Regions from separate parts of the Methylobacterium sp. PvR107 genome, predicted to be linked through region 1. Evidence: predicted binding sites of a transcription regulator. Region 1 holds the regulator's gene; the other holds the start of a gene.

Region 1 (9,774 bases):
GGTGATCCACTACCGCCCCCGCATGGCGATCCGCGAGGTCGGCAAGGTTCTAGGCCTCACTGAGGACGTGACTGCGGCGATCGCCGACACGGTCTGGGGTTCCTGGGGCACCGGCATGCCGGACCAGCACGTGCGGGAAGCCGGCCTCGATCCGGAGAACCCCGCGATCCGGCAGGCGCTCGACCTCGCCCACCAGCTGATCGGCTTTCCCCGCCACCTGTCGCAGCATGTCGGCGGCTTCGTGCTGACCCGCGGCCGCCTCGACGAGACTGTGCCGGTGGGCAACGGCGCCATGGCGGACCGCACCTTCATCGAGTGGGACAAGGACGACATCGATGCGATCGGCCTGATGAAGGTCGACGTTCTGGCGCTCGGCATGCTGACCTGCCTCAAGCGCGGTCTCGATTTCCTGGAGCGGGATCACGGCACCTTCTACGAGACGCTGGCCGACCTGCCGCAGGAGGATTCCGCGACCTACGCGATGCTGGCCAAGGCCGATTCCGTCGGCGTGTTCCAGGTCGAGAGCCGGGCGCAGATGTCGATGCTGCCCCGCCTGAAGCCCAAGGAGTTCTACGACCTCGTGGTGCAGGTCGCGATCGTGCGTCCCGGCCCGATCCAGGGTGACATGGTCCATCCCTATCTGCGGCGGCGCTCGGGGATCGATCCGGTGGCGTACCCCGCCCCGCATCCGGATCACGGTCCGGCGGACGAGCTGAAGGAAGTGCTGCAGAAGACCTACGGGGTGCCGCTGTTCCAGGAGCACGCCATGCAGATCGCCATCACGGCGGCGGGCTTCACCCCGGCGGAAGCCGACGGGTTGCGCCGGGCGATGGCGACCTTCCGCCATGTCGGCTCGATCGGCGGGTTCGCGGACAAGTTCGTCGGCGGCATGACCCGCCGGGGCTACCCGAAGGATTTCGCCGAGCGCTGCTTCGCGCAGATCCGCGGCTTCTCCACTTACGGCTTCCCGGAGAGCCACGCGGCGAGCTTCGCGCTCCTCGTCTACGCCTCGGCCTGGATGAAGTGCCGGCACCCCGACGTCTTCCTGGCCGCGATCCTCAACGCCCAGCCCATGGGCTTCTACCAGCCGGCCCAGCTGGTGCGCGACGCCCGCGCCCACGGGGTCGAGGTGCGGGGCGTCTGCGTCAACGCCAGCGACTGGGATTGTACCCTGGAGCCGGCGGCGAACCCGCAGATGCACGCCGTGCGGATCGGCCTGCGGCAGGTCCGCGGCCTGCCCGAGGCCGCGATGCGCCGTCTCGTGCGGCTGCGGGCCAACGGCTACGCCAGCATCGAGGGCCTGCAGGCGTCCCTCGCCCTGCCCCGCAACACCCTGGAGCGCCTGGCCGAGGCGGACGCGTTCCGCTCGCTGGGCCTCGACCGACGCGCCGCCCTCTGGATGGTCCGCACCCTGGAGGGGACCTCGGCGCGCAAGGCTGCGAAGGCCGATGCCAGCGAGCGCCGGGCTCATCTCCTCGAGGCGCCGCTGCCGCTCTTCGCCTGGCACGCCGATGACGGCCTGTTCCGGCACGAGCCGGCGGTGGACCTGCCGTCCCTGGCCCCGTCCGAGGCGGTGGCCGAGGATTACTCCGCCACCGGCCTGTCCCTGCAGGGGCACCCGGTGGCGTTCTTCCGGGGGCGCCTCGCCCGGATCGGCGCGATCCCGGCCCGGGCCCATCTCGACCCGGCCCTGCCCCAGGGCGCCCGGGTCACGGTGGCGGGGCTCGTGCTGATCCGCCAGCGGCCGGGCACCGCCAAGGGCGTGGTCTTCCTGACTCTGGAGGACGAGACCGGTATCGCGAACGTGATCGTCTGGAAGGCGGTGTTCGAGGCCAACCGCCGGGCCGCCATGCAGGCTCGGTTCCTCGCCGTGCGCGGCCGGATCCAGCGGGCGGGCGGGGTGGTCCATCTCGTGGCCGAAGGGTTTCGCGATCTCACCGCCTCGCTCCGCGACCTGCGCGAGGCCGGCATGCGGCTGCCCCCCGAGAACACGGATTTCGGCGTGCCCCCGGACCGGCGCGTGTATCGCAGCCGGGATTTCCACTGAGCCCCGCCCCTCGACAGGCCCCGCGCCGCGCGTAGAGTGCCCCCATGTCGAGCTTCGCCGTTCCGCGCCTTCTCCTCGCCGCCTGCGCGTCCCTGCCGCTGATCCTGCCGCTCCTGGCGGGAACTGCCCGGGCCGACAGCTGCGACGACCTCACCCGCCAGATCGCCGGTGCCATCGGCGGCAAGGTCGGCAAGCGGGCCGGCCCGAGCATCGACATCCGCATGGCCGGCCCGATCAAGTTCGACGTGACCTGCCGGGCCGAGCCGATCGTTCAGGCGACCTCCGCCGAGCCCGCCCCCTCGGCGACCTTCTTCCGCGACCTGTCGGTGGCGTCCGAGATCCTGATCGGCGAGTCGGCCGCCACCGTCGAGCCGATCATCACCAACGCCTACCGGACCTCGCTCGCGGAGCGGCGCAAGTCGTTCATCCAGCAGAACGGCTGGTCGGCCTCCTGCTACACCGACCCGGGCAGCAGCACGATGCGGACCCTTTGCTCGGTGGGGCGCATCCCGCCGGGATGAGGCGGACCTGAGCCCGCAGGATGCCCGCCGAGCGCCCGCTCAGTACTCGACCACGCCGTCGAGCGCGTAGTGCTTCACGGTCTTGCGGTTGGCGATCAGCTCGTCGACCGTCGGCTCGCCCTTGAGGGCGCGGGCGATGGCGAGCTTCGTCGCCTCGTAGTTCGTCCGGTAAAGATCCTTCTGGTCGAGGTTGTCGTCCTCGGCGCAGCGCGGGTCGAGCCAGATCATGATGATCATGCAGAGCTCGTCGAGCCCGTCCTTGGGCAGGATGCCCTCGATGATGCAGTCGACGATTGCGTCGCCGGTGGCGGCCTGGACCACGCCGCCGAGGAGTTCGACATACTCGGCCGTGTGGATCGTGGCCTTGGTGGTCATCATCGTGGCCGGACGCACCAGCTGGTTGAGGTCGCGCACCACGAACATCCGGGTGTGGCCCTGGACCTGCCCCATCATCGACGCGAAGGCCTGGCCCACCGGCCCGCGCACCGAGCCGATCAGCACCTCCGGCATGGCGTCGGTGTACTGGCCCTCGGCCGCCAGCACCGTGGCCTCGCCCGCGCGGAACCAGATCTCTTGCATGTTCGAACTCCACCTGATCGGAGCCCGCGGGAGACATCATCGCGCAGCCCGCGTCAATCGATTCAGAGCGGGCCGCCCCGTCGAACACGCCGACCGGCACGAAGGCGATGGTCAGCCCCGAGACGGCGTAAACCACCCCCTTGTCGGGCCCTCGATCCGCCGTCCCGCCGGTAGCTCCCGGTGAAGACCCGGCCGAGCAGCACGATGTCCGGCAGCCCGCAGCTTACGAGACACGGCGCGCCGAACAGGCCGCCGATACCGGCGATGCCGCACAATCAGCAGCGCGTAGCCCCAGCGGGCGCCCCTCCGGGCCGCCGTGATCAGCCTGCCGACATCCGTGTCGGCGCGCATCACGACGAGTCCGGGGCCTGCGGCCTTGAGGAACGCGTTCAGGCGAGGCAGGGAAGTGCTTGGCACGGCTCGGGAACAGGCCCGGGCACGGGGCCGGTTCCGGCGGGCGTCTTCGGGCTTCCACGGGGCAGGCGGGAGGAATGTGAGATGGCCGAGAGTACGGATCGAGGCTCCGGCTGGAGCCTTCAGGCGAGCGCCGTGCCCGACGGGGTGCGTCTGGAACTCGCCCTGTCGGACCTGGGCGGAGGTCCGGTCACCGCCGCGATCGTGCTCGACCGGGCGGAGGCCCGGGCCTTCGCCCGCGCGCTGCTGGCCGCCGCCGGAGATGCGGCGGAACGGACCTTCCCGAAGCCGGGCCGTTGAGGGGCCGCCGCCGACGGATCAGCGCGGGCCGAGGCCCGGATTGCGGCCCGGAAGGCGCGGCACCACCGTGCCCCGCTTCTCGATCGGCGCGTCGCACGCGTAGGCGAACTCGGTCTTCAGCGGATCGAACACGGTTTCGCCGACGATGCGGCAATCCTCTCGCACGGTCTCGTCGAGATAGGCGCGGGCGGCGGTGCGGAAGCGCTTCACCCGGGTCGATTCCGGCTCGGGATCGATCCGGACCTCGCTCAGGTTGCAGCCGGCATATTCACGCAGGGCATTGGAGACGATGAGCATCCGGCGCATCTGCCGGTTGTCGTAGACCTCGTAGGGCTCCTTGCAGCCGATCGTAACCACCTGCGGGGTGAGCGCGACGTAGTTGCGCGAGATGTACGAGAACCCTGTGGTGCAGCCCGCGAGCGCCAGGCCGAGGGAGACCAGGCCCACGGAAGCCAGGCTTCGGGGCAGCAGAGCCGCGGGTCGTCGCATCCTCGTCATCCCAGCCCGATCTCAGCCCGCCCCGGCTCCGCCGCCCTGCCCGGCGGGACGTGGTGCATTGAAACGGCTCCGCTTGCGCCGTCAATTCGTTTCTGCCTCGGACCATGGCGTCCTCGGAAGCGTGGCCGTATGACGCTTGCGGAACACTTGCGGAACGTTTAACCTGTTCGTGATTTGTTTCAGAGACCGTCCCGAGGCGGTCCGCCAAGCCGCGAGGCCCCCGTCGATGCTCACGCGCAAGCAGCTGGACCTCCTGCGATTCATCCAGAATCGCATGCAGGAATGCGGCGTTCCCCCCTCCTTCGACGAGATGAAGGATGCACTCGACCTCAAGTCGAAATCGGGCATCCACCGTCTGATCACGGCCCTCGAGGAGCGCGGCTTCCTGCGGCGTCTCCCGAACCGGGCGCGGGCCATCGAGGTGATCCGCATTCCCGAGAGCCTGGCGTCCCCGGCTGCGGCGGCTCCCGCGGAGCCGCGCCGCTTCACGCCGAGTGTGGTCGAGGGCGGCAAGTCCAAGCAGCCGGCTCAGCCTGCCGCCGCCCGGATGATCGACGAGGCCGGCCGCGCCGTGTCGATCCCCGTCATGGGCCGGATCGCGGCCGGTACCCCGGTCTCGGCGATCCAGAACCAGAGCCATGCCATCACCCTCTCGCCTGACTTCCTAGCCGGCGGCGAGCACTACGCCCTGGAAGTGCGCGGCGACTCGATGGTGGAGGCCGGCATCCTCGATGGCGACCTCGTGGTGATCCGGAAGCAGGACACCGCCAATACGGGCGACATCATCGTGGCCCTGATCGACGACGAGGAGGCGACGCTCAAGCGCCTGCGCCGCCGCGGTTCCTCGATCGCCCTGGAAGCCGCCAACCCGGCCTACGAGACCCGCGTCCTGGGCCCGGATCGGGTCCAGATCCAGGGCCGGCTCGTCAGTCTCGTCCGCCGCTACTGAAGCGGGGCGGCCGGCGCGTCGCCCGGGGCGGGGTTGGCACCCGGCGGATCGTCCTCCGTCGCGGCCATCCCGCGGGAGGCTTCGGCAGGGGGATCCGTCCCGGTCCGCGCGGCGACGGGTAGGCCGGGCAATGCATGCGGGCGCCACGGCACCGTTCGGTCATCGGTCCGGGCGCCCTGTATCGCGAAGCCGCCTGGTCCGGCGCGCAGGGCGACGGCCCCGTGGCTGGCGAGGAAGCGGCGGTCGATGACCAGTGGGCCCGTACAGGTCGGGGGCGCCGCGAGGCCGGTGATCAGCACGGCGGCCCGGGCGCAATCCTCCGGGAAGGCGCGCCGGTCGCGGACCAGGGCGACGGCCCGGCCGTCCGGCAGGATCGCGGTGCAGCCGAGCCGGTCGCAGCGCCCGCCCGCGGACGGGCGGCTCCGCTGTACCGGCGTGCGGCCATCGCCATCGGCCTTCAGCCACTGTTCCAGGACGAAGCCGGAGGGATTCCCCAGCGCCGCGAGGCGCCCGTCGGGACCCCGCACCGCGGCGCCTGCGCCCTGCCGGTCGACGTAGAGATCGTAGCGCTCCGGCAGGGCCGCGAGGCCGAGGCCGACCAGGAGCGGCGGCAGGGCGAGCCAGCGCAGGCGCGAGACCGGGAGCGTCGCCAGCAGCAGCCCGGCCGTCAGCAGTCCCAGCGCCCCGGTTCCGAACGCCGGCAGCACCAGGGTCGCCCGCTCGAACCCGGCGATCCATTCGGAGATCGCCAGCATCCCGCCGACCGCCTGGCCCATGAGCCACCAGACCGGCCGGTCCAGGGCGAACGGGTAGGCGAGGATCCCGATCACCGCGGAGGGCATCACCACCAGGGAGACCAGGGGCAGCGTCAGGGCGTTGCCGATCAGCCCGAACGGCTGGATCGTCTGGAAATGGTAGGTGGCGAAGGGCGCGGTGGCGATCTGCGCCACCAGGGTCGTGGCCAGGGTGCCGGTGACCGCCGACAGGCCGGTGCCGACGATCCGCCCGATCCGTCCCGCCCCGGGGCGCACGAACAGGCGCCCGTCGATCAGCCGCGCGCAGGCGATCAGCCCGGCCACCGCCCCGAACGACATCTGGAAGCTCGGGCCAAGCAGCCCCTCGGGCTCGCGGGCCAGGGCGATCAGCGCGGCGAGCGCGAGGTTGCGCATCGACAGCGCCGGCCGGTCCACCAGGATCGCGCCCAGCATGATCAGGGTCATGATCAGCGAGCGCTCGGCCGCGATGTCCCAGCCCGAGAAGGCGCAATAGGCGGTGACCCCGAGCATCGCGAATCCGGCCGCGATCTTCTTGATCGGCCAGACCAGGGCGCAATGGGGGATCAGCGCCAGGGCCGCCCGCACCAGCCAGAACACGACGCCGGCGGCCAGCACCATGTGCAGCCCCGAGATCGAGACGACGTGGTAGATGCCGGCGGCGCGCAGTGCGTCGTTGGTCGCCGGGCCGATCAGACCGCGCTTGCCGGTCACCAGGGCCGCCGCCACTGCGCCCGCTTGGCCGCCCTCGGCCTGGGCGATCCGGCGGGTGAGCGCGTTGCGGGCCTCGTCCAGCATGGCGGCGAGCCGGAGGCGCAGCGGCGGTGGGACCGGCGGCGTCGCGATCCGGACCGCGCCGACCAGCGAACCCACCGCGCCGATCCCCTGGAAATAGGCGTCCCGGGCGAAGTCGTAGCCGCCCGGGCGGGCCGCTTCGGGCGGCGGCAGCAGGCGCGCGGTGGCGGCGATGACATCTCCGGGCCGCAGGGCCGGCGCCTTGCGGAACGAGACCCGCACGCCGGCGGGCCGCAGGTCCGGCGCGAGTCCCGCGAAGGTCTCGACCCGGACGATCAGCCGGGCTCCGACCTCGCGCTCGTCCAGAGCCTCGATCATCCCGGTGAGCGGGCCGATCGTGGTCCGGCTCAGGATCGGGGCGGCCACCTGCGAGACCCGCCAAGTTGCCGCCGCGAAACCGAGGAATCCGGCTGCCACCGCGAGGGTGAGCGCCAGCGCCGCCGGTCGCGCGCCGAGAAACGGGATCGGCGCCGCCGCGAGCGCGGCCCCGGCCAGCGGTGCGGCCAGAACCGGCGTCCCGTCGACCGCCGCGAAATAGACCAGGATCCCGGTGCCGAAGGCCACCGCCAGCCAGGGGAACAGACGGCGCTGCTCGGCTTCGCGGCGGAGGCCCCCGGCGAGCCAGGCGCCGATGGCCGGCGGGGCCAGGGCGCGCGGGCCCGGCAGCGCCACCGCGCTCCCTGCCACCCTCGCGCCGATCCGCCGCATTGCCGTCGTCCCGATCCGCGCGACCTGTGCGGGGTCGTGCGATTCCTCCGACGATTCTTAACGCAGTGCCGGCCTCGTGCTACAGCCGGTGCTTCATGCTACGGGCGCCGTGTCGAGCCCCTCGCCGCTCTCCGCCTCCGCTCCGCGACCCGCCCCCGAACACACCGGACCGATGTCCTCAGCCGTCGTCACGCGCTTCGCCCCCTCGCCCACCGGCTACCTCCATATCGGCGGGGCCCGCACGGCGTTGTTCAACTGGCTCTATGCCCGCCACACCGGTGGCACGATGCTGCTGCGCATCGAGGACACCGACCGGGAACGCTCCACCAAGGGCGCGATCGACGCGATCCTCGACGGGCTGACATGGCTCGGCCTCGACTGGGACGGGGACGTGATCTTCCAGTTCGCCCGCGCCGAGCGCCACCGTGCCGTCGCCGAGGAGCTGCTGGCCGCCGGCCGGGCCTATCATTGCTACGCCACCGCCGAGGAACTCACGCAGATGCGCGAGACCGCCCGTGCGGAGGGGCGCGCGCCCCGCTACGACGGCCGCTGGCGCGACCGCGACCCGTCCGAGGCACCCGCCGGGGTGAAGCCGGTGATCCGCCTGCGCGCGCCGATCGAGGGCGAGACCGTGGTCGAGGACGCCGTGCAGGGGCGGGTGACCTGGGCCAACAAGGACCTCGACGATCTCGTCCTCCTGCGCTCGGACGGGACACCGACCTACATGCTCGCCGTCGTGGTCGACGACCACGACATGGGCGTCACGCAGATCATCCGCGGCGACGACCACCTCACCAACGCGGCCCGCCAGAGCCAGATCTTCTCGGCGCTCGGCTGGGACATTCCGAAGATGGCCCATATCCCGCTGATCCACGGGGCCGACGGGGCCAAGCTCTCGAAGCGCCACGGCGCGCTCGGCGTCGAGGCCTATCGCGATCTCGGCTATCTGCCGGCGGCCCTGCGCAACTACCTCGTGCGGCTGGGCTGGAGCCACGGCGACCAGGAGGTCTTCTCCACGGACGAGATGATCGCGGCCTTCGACCTGGGATCGGTCGGGCGCTCCGCGGCGCGGTTCGATTTCGCCAAGCTCGCCAACCTCAACGGCCTCTACATCCGCACCAGTGCCGATGCCGACCTCGTGGCGGCGATCGAGACCATCCTGCCGAATGTCGGCGCCGAGCGAGGCCTGTCGGCGCCGTTGCAGCCCGATCTCAAGGACAAGCTCACCCAGGCCATGCCGGGGCTGAAGGAGCGGGCCAAGACGCTGATCGAGCTTCTCGACAGCGCCTATTATCTGTACGCGCAGCGCCCCCTGACGCTGGACGACAAGGCCCGCGCCCTCCTCCCCGACGAGGGCCGCGCGCGGCTCGCCGGGGTGCGCCCGGCCCTCGAGGCTCTGCCCGCGTGGAGCGCTTCGTCGACCGAGGACGCGGTGCGCCAATACGCTGAGCAGGCCGGCTGCAAGCTCGGGCAGGTGGCCCAGCCCCTGCGCGCGGCGCTTACCGGCCGCACCACCTCCCCGCCGCTGTTCGACGTGATGGCGGTGCTCGGTCGGGACGAAACCCTCGCGCGCCTCGGCGATCAGGTGCCGCAGGGCTGAGGCCGCCGGCCGCGGCCGGGAACTGTGCGCCCCGGCCCGGATTTCGCTTGGTGGAATTTGCTTGGCGTCGGGGTCCGGTTGTCACCGACCCCGTTGCTGCTGCAGTGCCGTTTGGGTAACCCATGCCTGTGAGCACCCGCAGCATAATGCGAGGTGCTCAGGCCCCCGGACCGACTCAGGGGAGCCCGAGGCCGGCATCCGCCACGTCGCCAGAGAAGGGTCCACGATCCATGAGCGCACCCAGCACCATCACCGTGGACGGCAAGTCGGTCGAGCTGCCGGTGAAAACCGGAACGATCGGGCCGGACGTGATCGATATCGGCAAGCTCTACGCCCAGACCGGTGCTTTCACCTTCGACCCGGGCTTCACCTCGACCGCTTCGTGCGAATCGAAGATCACCTATATCGACGGTGACGAGGGCGTGCTGCTGTACCGCGGCTACCCGATCGAGCAACTCGCCGAGAAGGGCGACTTCCTCGAGACCTGCTACCTGATGCTGTTCGGCGCCCTGCCGACCGCCGCCCAGCGGGCCGATTTCGAGTACCGGGTCACGCGCCACACCATGGTGCACGACCAGATGAACCGGTTC
Region 2 (9,774 bases), 3.4 Mb from region 1:
ACCTTGGCGGCGTCGGCGCCTTCCGGCACCACGATCGCCGTGACCGTGTCGGAGTTCCACTTGGGCTCCTTGGCGCAGGGCTTGAGGCCCCAGGCCGCGACCGCCTGGCGGGTCGCCTCGCCGAGGACGTGGTGGCGGTGGTAGACGTTCTCCAGCCCCTCCTCCTTCACGATCTGCAGGGCCTCGCGCAGGCCGTAGAGCAGCGGCAGGACGGGCGTGTAGGGGAAGTAGCCGGTCGCGTTGGCGGCCAGCTGGTCCTTCCAAGCGAAGTAGGCGTGGCCGAGCCGGTCGTTGCGGCCGGTGCCGCCCTCGGCGATCTTGAGCGCCTTCGGGCTGATGCAGATCAGGCCGAGGCCGGCCGGCAGCATGAAGCCCTTCTGCGAGCCCGCGATGGCGCAATCGACCTTCCAGTCGTCCATGTAGAACGGCAGCGAGCCGATCGACGAGATGCCGTCCACGAACAGCAGCGCCGGGTGGCCGGCGGCGTCGATCGCCTTGCGCACCGCGCCGATGTCGCTGGTGACGCCGGTGGCGGTCTCGTTGTGGACGACCATGACGGCCTTGATCTTATGGTCCTTGTCGGCGCGCAGGGCCTCCTCGATCTTCTGCGGATCGGCGCCGGTGCCCCACTCCTCCTCTTGGACGACCACGTCGAGGCCGAGGCGCTGGGCCATGTCGACCCAGAGGTGGCTGAACTGGCCGTAGCGCGAGGTCAGCACCGTGTCGCCGCGGCACAGCGTGTTGGACAGGGCCGATTCCCAGATGCCGGTGCCCGAGGACGGGAACAGGATCACCGTCCCGGCGGTCGAGCCGAACACCATCTTGGAATCCTGCAGGAGCGGCTTCACCAGCTCGGGGAAACTCGGCGAGCGGTGATCCTCGGACGGCACGTGCATGGCGCGCAGCACCCGGTCCGGGATGTTGGTGGGGCCGGGGATGAAGAGGTGGTTGCGACCGGGACGCCGGGTTGCGGCCATGATGTTTCCTCCGAAAAGTTCATTGCACGCGAGCGTGAGCCCGCGCCGGGTTGTCCAAGCGTCGTCAGGGAGTCGGTCCGGCGCCGTCGAAAGCGGCTCGCGCCACATCCTCTCGAACGCCATCCTCTGCCGTGATCGGGGGGCGTCAGCGGAGCGGCAGGCGGCCTCACGCCGCTCGCGTCGCGGCACGCCCCCGCGCGCCGGTCGCCTCCGAAATGCCGTCCCGTCCAACGGCCTCAGGGCCGTCCTCGCCGCCTTCCTGTCAAGGTCCGGTCGCGCTCGTGCCGAGCCGCCGGTTCCTGGCATTATGAGACGGCGGGGCCGGAAAGGAAAACCGGAAAAACTTCCGGAACTTGGCAAAAAAATTTTTTGTGCGGCGCAACGAAGACGATCTCCGGTTGAGAGGCTTCGCCGCGCTGCACCAGCTCCGGCTGCGCCTGCCGGAGCCCGCGTCATCAAACTGAGATGCGATCGCGCTCTGGATCCCGGCACCGTACAGCCGCCGGGAGAGGGTGCCGTGGCCGAGGTTGAGGAGATGCCGGTCCGGGTTCGGACACTGTTCCTGTCCGACCTGCATCTCGGCACACGCGGCTGCCAGGCCGGGTTGCTGCTGTCGTTCCTGAAGGATTACGACGCCGATACGATCTACCTCGTCGGCGACATCGTGGATGGCTGGCAGCTGCGCTCCGGATGGTATTGGCCGCAGGAGCACAACGACGTCGTGCAGAAGCTGCTGCGCAAGGTCCGCAAGGGCACCCGCATCGTCTACCTGCCGGGCAACCACGACGAGTTCCTGCGCGACTATGTCGGCACGAATTTCGGCGGGATCGAGCTGGCCGAGACCGCGATCCACGCGGCGGCCGACGGCCGGCGTTACCTCGTGATCCACGGCGACCAGTTCGACATGGTGGTGCGCCACTCGCGCTGGCTCGCCCATCTCGGCGACGGCGCCTACACGCTGGCTTTGTCCCTCAACACCGTGATCAACAAGGCGCGGCGGCGCCTCGGCCTGTCCTACTGGTCGCTCTCCGCCTGGGCGAAGCTGCGCGTGAAGAACGCCGTCAGCTTCATCGGCCGCTTCGAGACGATCCTGGCCGAGGAGGCGCGCCGGCAGGGCGCCGACGGCGTGATCTGCGGCCACATCCACCACGCGGCCGACCGGCCGATCGGCGATCTGCGCTATCTCAACACCGGCGATTGGGTCGAATCCTGCACAGGGCTGGTCGAGCACTACGACGGCCGCATCGAGGTGCTGCACTATCCGAGCGTCCTGCGGGCCCGCGTCGCCGAGAGCGTGCCGGAAGCGCTGCCGGGCCGGCGCGCGGTGGCGTGAGGTCACCGCCCGTGAAGCTCCTCATCGCCAGCGATGCCTGGCACCCGCAGGTGAACGGCGTGGTGCGCTCCCTGGAGCAGATGGTGTGGCGCGCCCCGGAGCACGGCTTCGAGACCGCCCTCCTGACGGTGGCGGATTTCCGCTCGCTGCCCCTGCCGGGCTATCCAGAGATTCGTCTCGCCTATGCCGGGCGGGAGCGGGTCGCGGCGCGCTGGAACGCGGAGCGGCCGACCCATGTCCATATCGCGACCGAAGGGCCGGTGGGCTTGGCGGCGCGGCGCTACTGCCTCGCTCACGCCCTGCCCTTCACCACAAGCTACCACACGCGCTTCCCCGAATACCTCGCCGCCCGGGCCCCGGTACCGGAGGCTTGGTCCTACGCCTATCTGCGCCGCTTCCACGGGGCCGCGCGGGGTACGATGGTCAGCACCGCCTCGCTGCAGGGCGAGCTGGCGGCGAGGGGATTCGGCCGGCTGATGCGCTGGACCCGCGGCGTCGACACCACGCGGTTCCGCCCCGCCGAGCCCGGCGCACCGATGCCGGCGGACCTCGCCGGACTGCCCCGGCCGCTGTTCCTCTATGTCGGGCGGCTCGCTGTGGAGAAGAACGTCTCGGCCTTCCTGAGCCTCGATCTGCCGGGCACCCGGATCGTCGTCGGCGACGGCCCGGACCGGGCGCGGCTCCAGGCGCTGGCACCCGGAGCGATTTTTCTCGGCACCCGGACCGGCGCGGCTCTGTCGGCGGTCTACGCGGCCTGCGACGTCTTCGTGTTCCCGAGCCTCACCGATACGTTCGGCATCGTGCTTCTCGAGGCCCTGGCCAGCGGGCTGCCGGTGGCGGCCTTCCCGGTCCCGGGCCCGATCGACGTCGTCGGCAGCACCCGCGTCGGGGTGCTCGACCGGGACCTGCGGGCCGCCGCGCTCGCCGCCCTCGACCTGTCGCGCGCCGAATGCCGGGCCGAGGCCCTGCGCTGCGGCTGGGACGTGAGCGCGCGCCAGTTCTTCGGCAACATCGTCGAGGCACATGGCGACGCGCGGGGCACCCGGGACGCCGCCTGACCGGTGACGGCGCCCGCGCGGGATGGCAGGAGGGTGCCATGCCCCTTGCCCGGATGCCCCCTGCCCGGAAGCCGCCTGCCGCGACGATGCCGTTCGATCCGGCCCGCGCGGTCGATTACCCCGCCGTCATCGGATGCGACGAAGTCGGGCGCGGCGCGCTGTGCGGGCCCGTGGTGGTGGCGGCGGTCTGGTTCGACCCCGCGGCGCTGCCGCCGGCCCTGCTCGCCGCCCTCGACGACAGCAAGCGCGTCCCCGAACCGGTCCGCGCGCGGCTGGCGCCGCTGATCCGCGCCCAGGGGCGCGTCGCGGTGGCGGCGGGCTCCCGGGCGCTGATCGACCGGATCAACATCCGGGCCGCCACCCTCGACGCGATGGCGCGCGCGGTGGCCCGCCTCGGGCTCGACGCGCCGGTCCTGGTCGACGGACGCGATGCCCTGCCCGGCCTGCCAGGCCGCGCGGTGGTCGGCGGCGACAGGCTGGTGCCGCAGATCGCCGCCGCCTCGATCGTCGCCAAGGTGTTTCGCGACGACCTGATGCGGCGCTTGGCCGAGCGCCATCCCGGCTACGGCTGGGAGCGCAACGTCGGCTACGGCACCGCCGTCCACCGCGCCGGCCTGACGAAGCTCGGCCGGAGCCCGCATCACCGGCTCAGCTTCACACGGGGATTTGACCAGGCCTGAGAGGTCGGGTCACGCGGCCCGGATTCCCGCCAGGAAGTGATCGACCTCGGCCGCGAGCTGCTCGGATTGGCGCGACAGCGCGGTCGCAGCGGTGAGCACGTGATCGGCCGCGCGGCCCGTCTGGTCGGCCGCGTTAGCAACGCCGGAGATGTTGCCGGTCACCTCCTGCGTCCCCGCATTGGCCTGGGTGATGTTGCGGACGATCTCCTGCGTGGCGGCCCCCTGCTGCTCCACCGCCGCCGCAATCGCCGCCGCCACGGCGCTGATCTCCCCGATCCGGCCGGTGATCGTGCCGATCGCATCCACCGCTTGGCCGGTCACGCTGCGGATCTCGCCGATCTGCCGGCCGATCTCCTCGGTGGCTTGGCCGGTCTGCGCGGCGAGCGCCTTCACTTCGGTGGCGACCACCGCGAAACCCCGTCCCGCCTCGCCCGCCCGCGCCGCCTCGATCGTCGCATTGAGCGCCAGGAGATTGGTCTGCGCGGCGATCCCGGCGATCAGCTCGATCACGGCACCGACCCGGGCGGCCGCCGCGTTGAGCGCGGCCACGAGCGTGGCGGTCTGATCGGCCTCATCGACCGCGGTCCGGGCGAGCTCGGATGAGCCCTGAACCTGACGCCCGATCTCCTGGACGGAGGTCCCGAGTTCCTCGACGGCGGCGGCCACCGTTCTGACGCTGGCGGACGCCTCCTCGGCGGCGGCGGCCACGGCATTGGACTGGCTGGCGGTGTGCTGCGCCGTCGTGGTCATCTGCCAGGCCGTGGTCTGCAGCTCGGCAGCGGAACTGGAGACCTGAGCGACGATGCCGGACACGGCCTGCTCGAAACCCTGCGCCAGCGCGTCGGTGGCCGACCGGCGCTGCGCCTCCGCGGCGAGACGGGCCGCGGCGGCCTCGGCTTCCAGCGCCCGGGTGCGGATCAGGTTGTCCTTGAACACCCGGACGGCCGCTGCCATCGCGCCGATCTCGTCCCGTCGCTCCTGTATCGGGATCGCCGCGGTGGCATCTCCGGCCGCGAGCGCGCCCATGGCCTGGATCATGGCCCGGATCGGCCGCAGGATGCGGCGGTCGACGAGCACCATACCGCCGACCGTCAGCAGCAGGCAGCTGGCCAGAAGCGCGAGGGCAACCAGAAACGAACGCTGCGCCTCGCCGGCCAGCACCTCGGCGCGCGCGATCATCGCATCGAGGGCCGCGTCGGCCAGGGCCACGAGCGTGGCCCCATCGGCGATGTCGCGCGCGCGCAGGTCCCGCGCCCCGATGCCGGGCGGCCGGCTCTGGCTCAGCGCGTTCGTCAGGGCGATGCGCCGCGCCGCCGATTCACCCTCGAAATTGCTGTCGCGGGCCTTCCTGAAGGCCGCGCGAATCGTCTCCGGCAAGTCGTCAACGATCGTATCGACGACCTCGGCCCAAGCGGCGAAGAGGCGTGCCCGCTCCTCGGCGGCCGCGATCATCTCGGCCTGCGACCACCCCGCCCCGGCTGCAACCGCGGTCTCGATCCGGACCCATGAGATCCCGAACGCGATCCGTGTCGCCCACGCGGCGCGCTTGATCTCGAGGTATCGCTCGATGGCCGCATCCTCCCTGGGGATGGCGGCATCCACGGCCTTGTTGGTCGCCGCGTAGGCCTGGAGCAGCGCCGCAATGACCGTATCGACGGTCTGTCTGAGCGCGGCCGGGCGCTCCCGTTTCGGCACGGCCGCGGCGGCCTCGACCTGCGGCCGCTGGGCGGTCAGCGCCGCCTGAGCCCGGCGAAGTGGCTCCAGGGTCGCCTGGACCGAAGGCACGTCGAGGTCGCGCGCGATCGCCCAGAACGCCGCCTCGCTGTCGATCCGAGCCCTTTCGTCCACCTCCAGGGCCGCCTTGCCGGATGCGGAGACGGGGTCCTCGTCGGCCAGGATCTTCAGGCCCGTCCCACGCGCCGTACGCGTCGCGATCACGGAATGGAGCAGGGCGCGGCTCGCCTGCGACAGGGCGACGACGCCTTGACCCCGCAGCGTCTCCTCATGCGCTCCAAACAGGGTCGTGGCGCGCGCTGCCAGCAGCAGGACGCTCATGGCGCATAGAATGGCGCCGAAAATAGTGCCGATAGACAAATTTGTAATTTTATGAACAACCAAAGTCCTCATTGCTCAAAATTCCCGTCCTTACATGCAGTTCCGAAGCAATGCGTAAGTCAAACCTGGAATCAATGCCTAACGGATTTGCATCCTCAGCGCTCCGAATGTCAACCTTGTGTTGCCAGAAAAATCGCAGACGCGATTCGTGAGACGCGACGACGTGCGGCGCAATTCAATTGATATCCTCAATCGGACATCCGGCACTGCATTACTCTTGCACAGAGCCTGCTGTCACAGATCTCGTGGTCGTTGGTTTGAGCCGCGCAACCGGCCGGACGCCTGGTTCTCCCGCGTGTCGCTTCGCCCCGTGCCGGCCGTCAGAACAGTGCCAGTTGCGCCCCCGGCTTGCGGAAGGCGTCGCGGTCCAGCGCCATCCGGCCGAAGGCGAAGCCGAGCCGCGTCCCCGCCAGCCGCACCCGCTGGCCGATCATCGCCGCGTAGGCGCCCTCGCCGCGGAAGCGATGGCCGAAGCGCGGATCGTTCTCGCGGCCGCCTCGGGCCTGCGTCAACAGCCCGAAGGTCCGGTCCTTCCGCTCGGGGTAATGCGCGGCGAACCAGTCGGCCACGAGGTCGGCGACCTCACCCGGCAGCCGGAGCAGCGCGTGGCCGATGCGGCTCGCGCCGTTCTCCCGGGCCCGGGCGAGGATCGTCTCGATCTCGGGATCCGTGAGCCCCGGGATGATCGGCGAGACATTGACCATCACGGGCACACCCGCCGCGCTCAAGGCGCGCATTGCGGCCAGCCGCTTCTCCGGCCGCGGGGCGCGGGGATCGAGGCGTCGAGCGAGGCCCGGGTCGAGGGTCGGCAGCGACAGGGCGACCAGGATCAGGTTCTGCGCGGCCATCTCGGCCAGGATGTCGAGGTCTCGCAGGATGAGGTCGGATTTGGTGGTGATGCTGACCGGGTGCCGGGTCTCCCGCAGCACCTCCAAAACCGCGCGGGTGATGCGGTGCTCGCGCTCCAGCGGCTGGTAGGGATCCGTGGCCGTCCCGAGGGCAATCGTCTCGGGGCGATAGCCCGGTGCCGCAAGCTCCCGGGCGAGGAGGCGGGCGGCCTCGGGCTTGGTGAAGATCCGCGATTCGAAGTCGAGCCCCGGCGACAGGCCGAGCCAGGCGTGGGTCGGCCGCGCGTAGCAGTAGATGCAGCCGTGCTCGCAGCCCCGATAGGGATTGATCGACCGGTCGAACGGAACGTCGGGCGACGTGTTGCGGGCGATGATGCGGGCCGTACGCTCCGGCGTGACCTGCGTGCGCAAGGGAGCCGGCTCGTCCGCCCCCCAGTCGGAATCGTAGAACAGCTCGCGCCGCGCCGCCTCGAAACGGCTCGTGGGATTGGCGGTGGCACCGCGCCCGCGCCGGGCGCTCTCGGGCGGCGTGCTGTGCCCGAGCCGGATTGCAGCGCCCTTGCCCGACCCACTCCCTGTCCGTGTCATGCCGAGTCGCTCCCGTGTTTCACGTGGAACATAACGCGAACAGACTGGAAGGCGGCGCCTTATTTTCAGGCAAATCCCCGCGCGGCGCGTCGCACGGTCGCGCTGGCGCCTTCCGGAGGCCGATCAATAGTTTACGGCGGCGCAGAATCGTCTAAGGGCGCGCTCATGCTCTCTGCGGTGACCTTCCTGGCCGACCCGGCCGCTCCCGATGCGATCGATCGCCTGGCCGACACGCTCAGCGTGCTGGTCTCGGGTGTCGCAGGAGGCCTGATCGGCGACGCCGTGATCGTTACCGGAGGCAGCAGCGAGGCCGTGGCGGCCGTCGCGGAGGCGACGGGCGCGACGCTGGTCCTGCACCGGGACGGCAATCCCTACGCGGCGGGCGCAGCCGCGGCGCGTCGGGACTGGATCCTGTGCCTCGAGGCCGGGGACGTCCCGGCCGAGGGCTGGATCCGGACCCTCGACCGCTTCGTCGGCACCGCCCGGCCCGAGACCGGGCTCGGCCGGCTCCAGCGCCCCGCAGCCGGATGGGCCGCCCGCCTCGCCGGCCGGATCGAGATCGTGGCCGGCGCCCGGCAGGCCCGGGCCGGGGATGTCGTCCGGCGGGAATCCCTGCGCGCCGGGGCGGTGTTCGCGCCGCGCCTCAAGGTCCGCCCGCTGATCGCGCGGATCGACCGGGCCTGAAGAAGAATCTTGCGCAGCGCCACGTTGTTGTCGGTCACGCCTCCTCTACAACACCCTGAACGGTGTGAAGGATTTGCCGTCTCCGCACCGCACGAGAACGCTGACCCGCTTCCGCCCTGAAAGGATGGTGCCATGGATTCGTCGGGCCTGATGGGACGCAAATCGGTCGACGACATCCTCGAGAGTGGCGAAGGCGAACAGCAGCTCTCGAAAACGCTGGGCGCCCTCTCGATCACCGCGATGGGCATCGGCGCGATCATCGGCGCCGGCATCTTCGTGCTCACCGGCACGGCCGCCGCGCAATATGCCGGGCCGGGGATCATGCTCTCCTTCGTCCTCGGCGGGATCGCCTGCGCCTTCGTGGGCCTGTGCTACTCCGAGATGGCGGCGCTGATCCCGGTGGCGGGGTCGAGCTACACATACACCTACGCGACGCTGGGCGAGTTCTTCGCGTGGCTGATCGGCTGGGATCTGATCCTCGAATACGCCATGGGGGCCGCCACCGTGGCGGTCGGCTGGTCGGGCTACGTGACGAGCATCCTCAAGGATGTCGGGATCGCGATCCCGGCGCAGTTCGCCCACGCCCCCGGCACGCCGATCGGAGGCGGCGGCACCGCCCTGTTCAACCTGCCGGCGGTGCTGATCGTGGCGCTGATCACGATCCTGCTGATGCGCGGCACCAAGGAATCGGCGCGCTTCAACAACGTCATGGTGGCGGTGAAGCTGACCGTCGTGGTGGCGTTCATCGCGCTGGGCTGGGGCCATGTCGACACGGCGCATTGGAGCCCGCTGATCCCCGACAACGACGGCAGCTTCGGGCATTACGGCTACAGTGGCATCCTGCGCGGCGCGGGCGTCGTGTTCTTCGCCTTCATCGGCTTCGACGCGGTCTCGACCGCGGCCCAGGAGGCGCGGCGGCCGCAGAAGGACATGCCGATCGGCATCCTGGGCTCGCTCGCCGTCTGCACCATCCTGTACGTGCTGGTGGCGGCCGTGCTGACCGGGCTCGTGCCCTACAAGGATCTGAACGTCCCCGACCCGATCGCCAAGGGGGTCGACGTGATCGGCATCGGCTGGTTCGCCATTTTGATCAAGCTCGGGGCGCTGACCGGCCTGACGACCGTGATCCTCGTGCTGCTCTACGGCCAGAGCCGGATCTTCTTCACCATGGCCCAGGACGGCCTGCTGCCGAAGATGTTCTCCCACGTCCACCCGACCTACCAGACGCCCTATCGCAGCCAGGCGCTGATCGGGGCCGCGGTCGCGCTCGTCGCCGCCCTGGTGCCGATCAACATCCTGGGCGAGATGGTCAGCATCGGGACGCTCGCCGCGTTCATCCTGGTCTGCGGCTCGGTGATCTACCTGCGGCGGACCGACCGCCACATGAAGCGTCCGTTCCGGGTGCCCGCGGTGCCGGTGGTGCCGATCCTCGGCATCCTGTTCTGCCTGCTGCTGATGGTCGGCCTGCCGCTCGACACGTGGCTGCGGCTG

Evidence for each region. Region 1 encodes LexA, which represses DNA repair genes until DNA is damaged. Its sites were predicted from a motif close to TGTTCNNNNTGTGTTCNG; they were not measured.
Region 2: a site for LexA is predicted at 7,624-7,641, ahead of JOE48_RS10845 (PA0069 family radical SAM protein). Genes of this name have one in related genera too.

The regions. Positions count from the first base shown of each region.
Region 1 covers NZ_JAFIBW010000001.1:5,740,125-5,749,898, reverse strand. Annotated here, with positions in the region: gene JOE48_RS27240 (error-prone DNA polymerase) at 1-2,047, shown strand, start outside; gene JOE48_RS27235 (hypothetical protein) at 2,092-2,568, shown strand; gene fae (formaldehyde-activating enzyme) at 2,608-3,147, opposite strand; gene JOE48_RS27225 (hypothetical protein) at 3,646-3,861, shown strand; gene JOE48_RS27220 (hypothetical protein) at 3,880-4,350, opposite strand; gene lexA (transcriptional repressor LexA) at 4,586-5,308, shown strand; gene JOE48_RS27210 (ComEC/Rec2 family competence protein) at 5,302-7,584, opposite strand; gene gltX (glutamate--tRNA ligase) at 7,757-9,184, shown strand; gene gltA (citrate synthase) at 9,415-9,774, shown strand, end outside.
Region 2 covers NZ_JAFIBW010000001.1:2,318,332-2,328,105, forward strand. Annotated here, with positions in the region: gene JOE48_RS10820 (aminotransferase class V-fold PLP-dependent enzyme) at 1-977, opposite strand, end outside; gene JOE48_RS10825 (UDP-2,3-diacylglucosamine diphosphatase) at 1,513-2,310, shown strand; gene JOE48_RS10830 (glycosyltransferase family 1 protein) at 2,322-3,368, shown strand; gene JOE48_RS10835 (ribonuclease HII) at 3,407-4,048, shown strand; gene JOE48_RS10840 (methyl-accepting chemotaxis protein) at 4,058-6,103, opposite strand; gene JOE48_RS10845 (PA0069 family radical SAM protein) at 6,484-7,599, opposite strand; gene JOE48_RS10850 (hypothetical protein) at 7,765-8,283, shown strand; gene JOE48_RS10855 (amino acid permease) at 8,416-9,774, shown strand, end outside.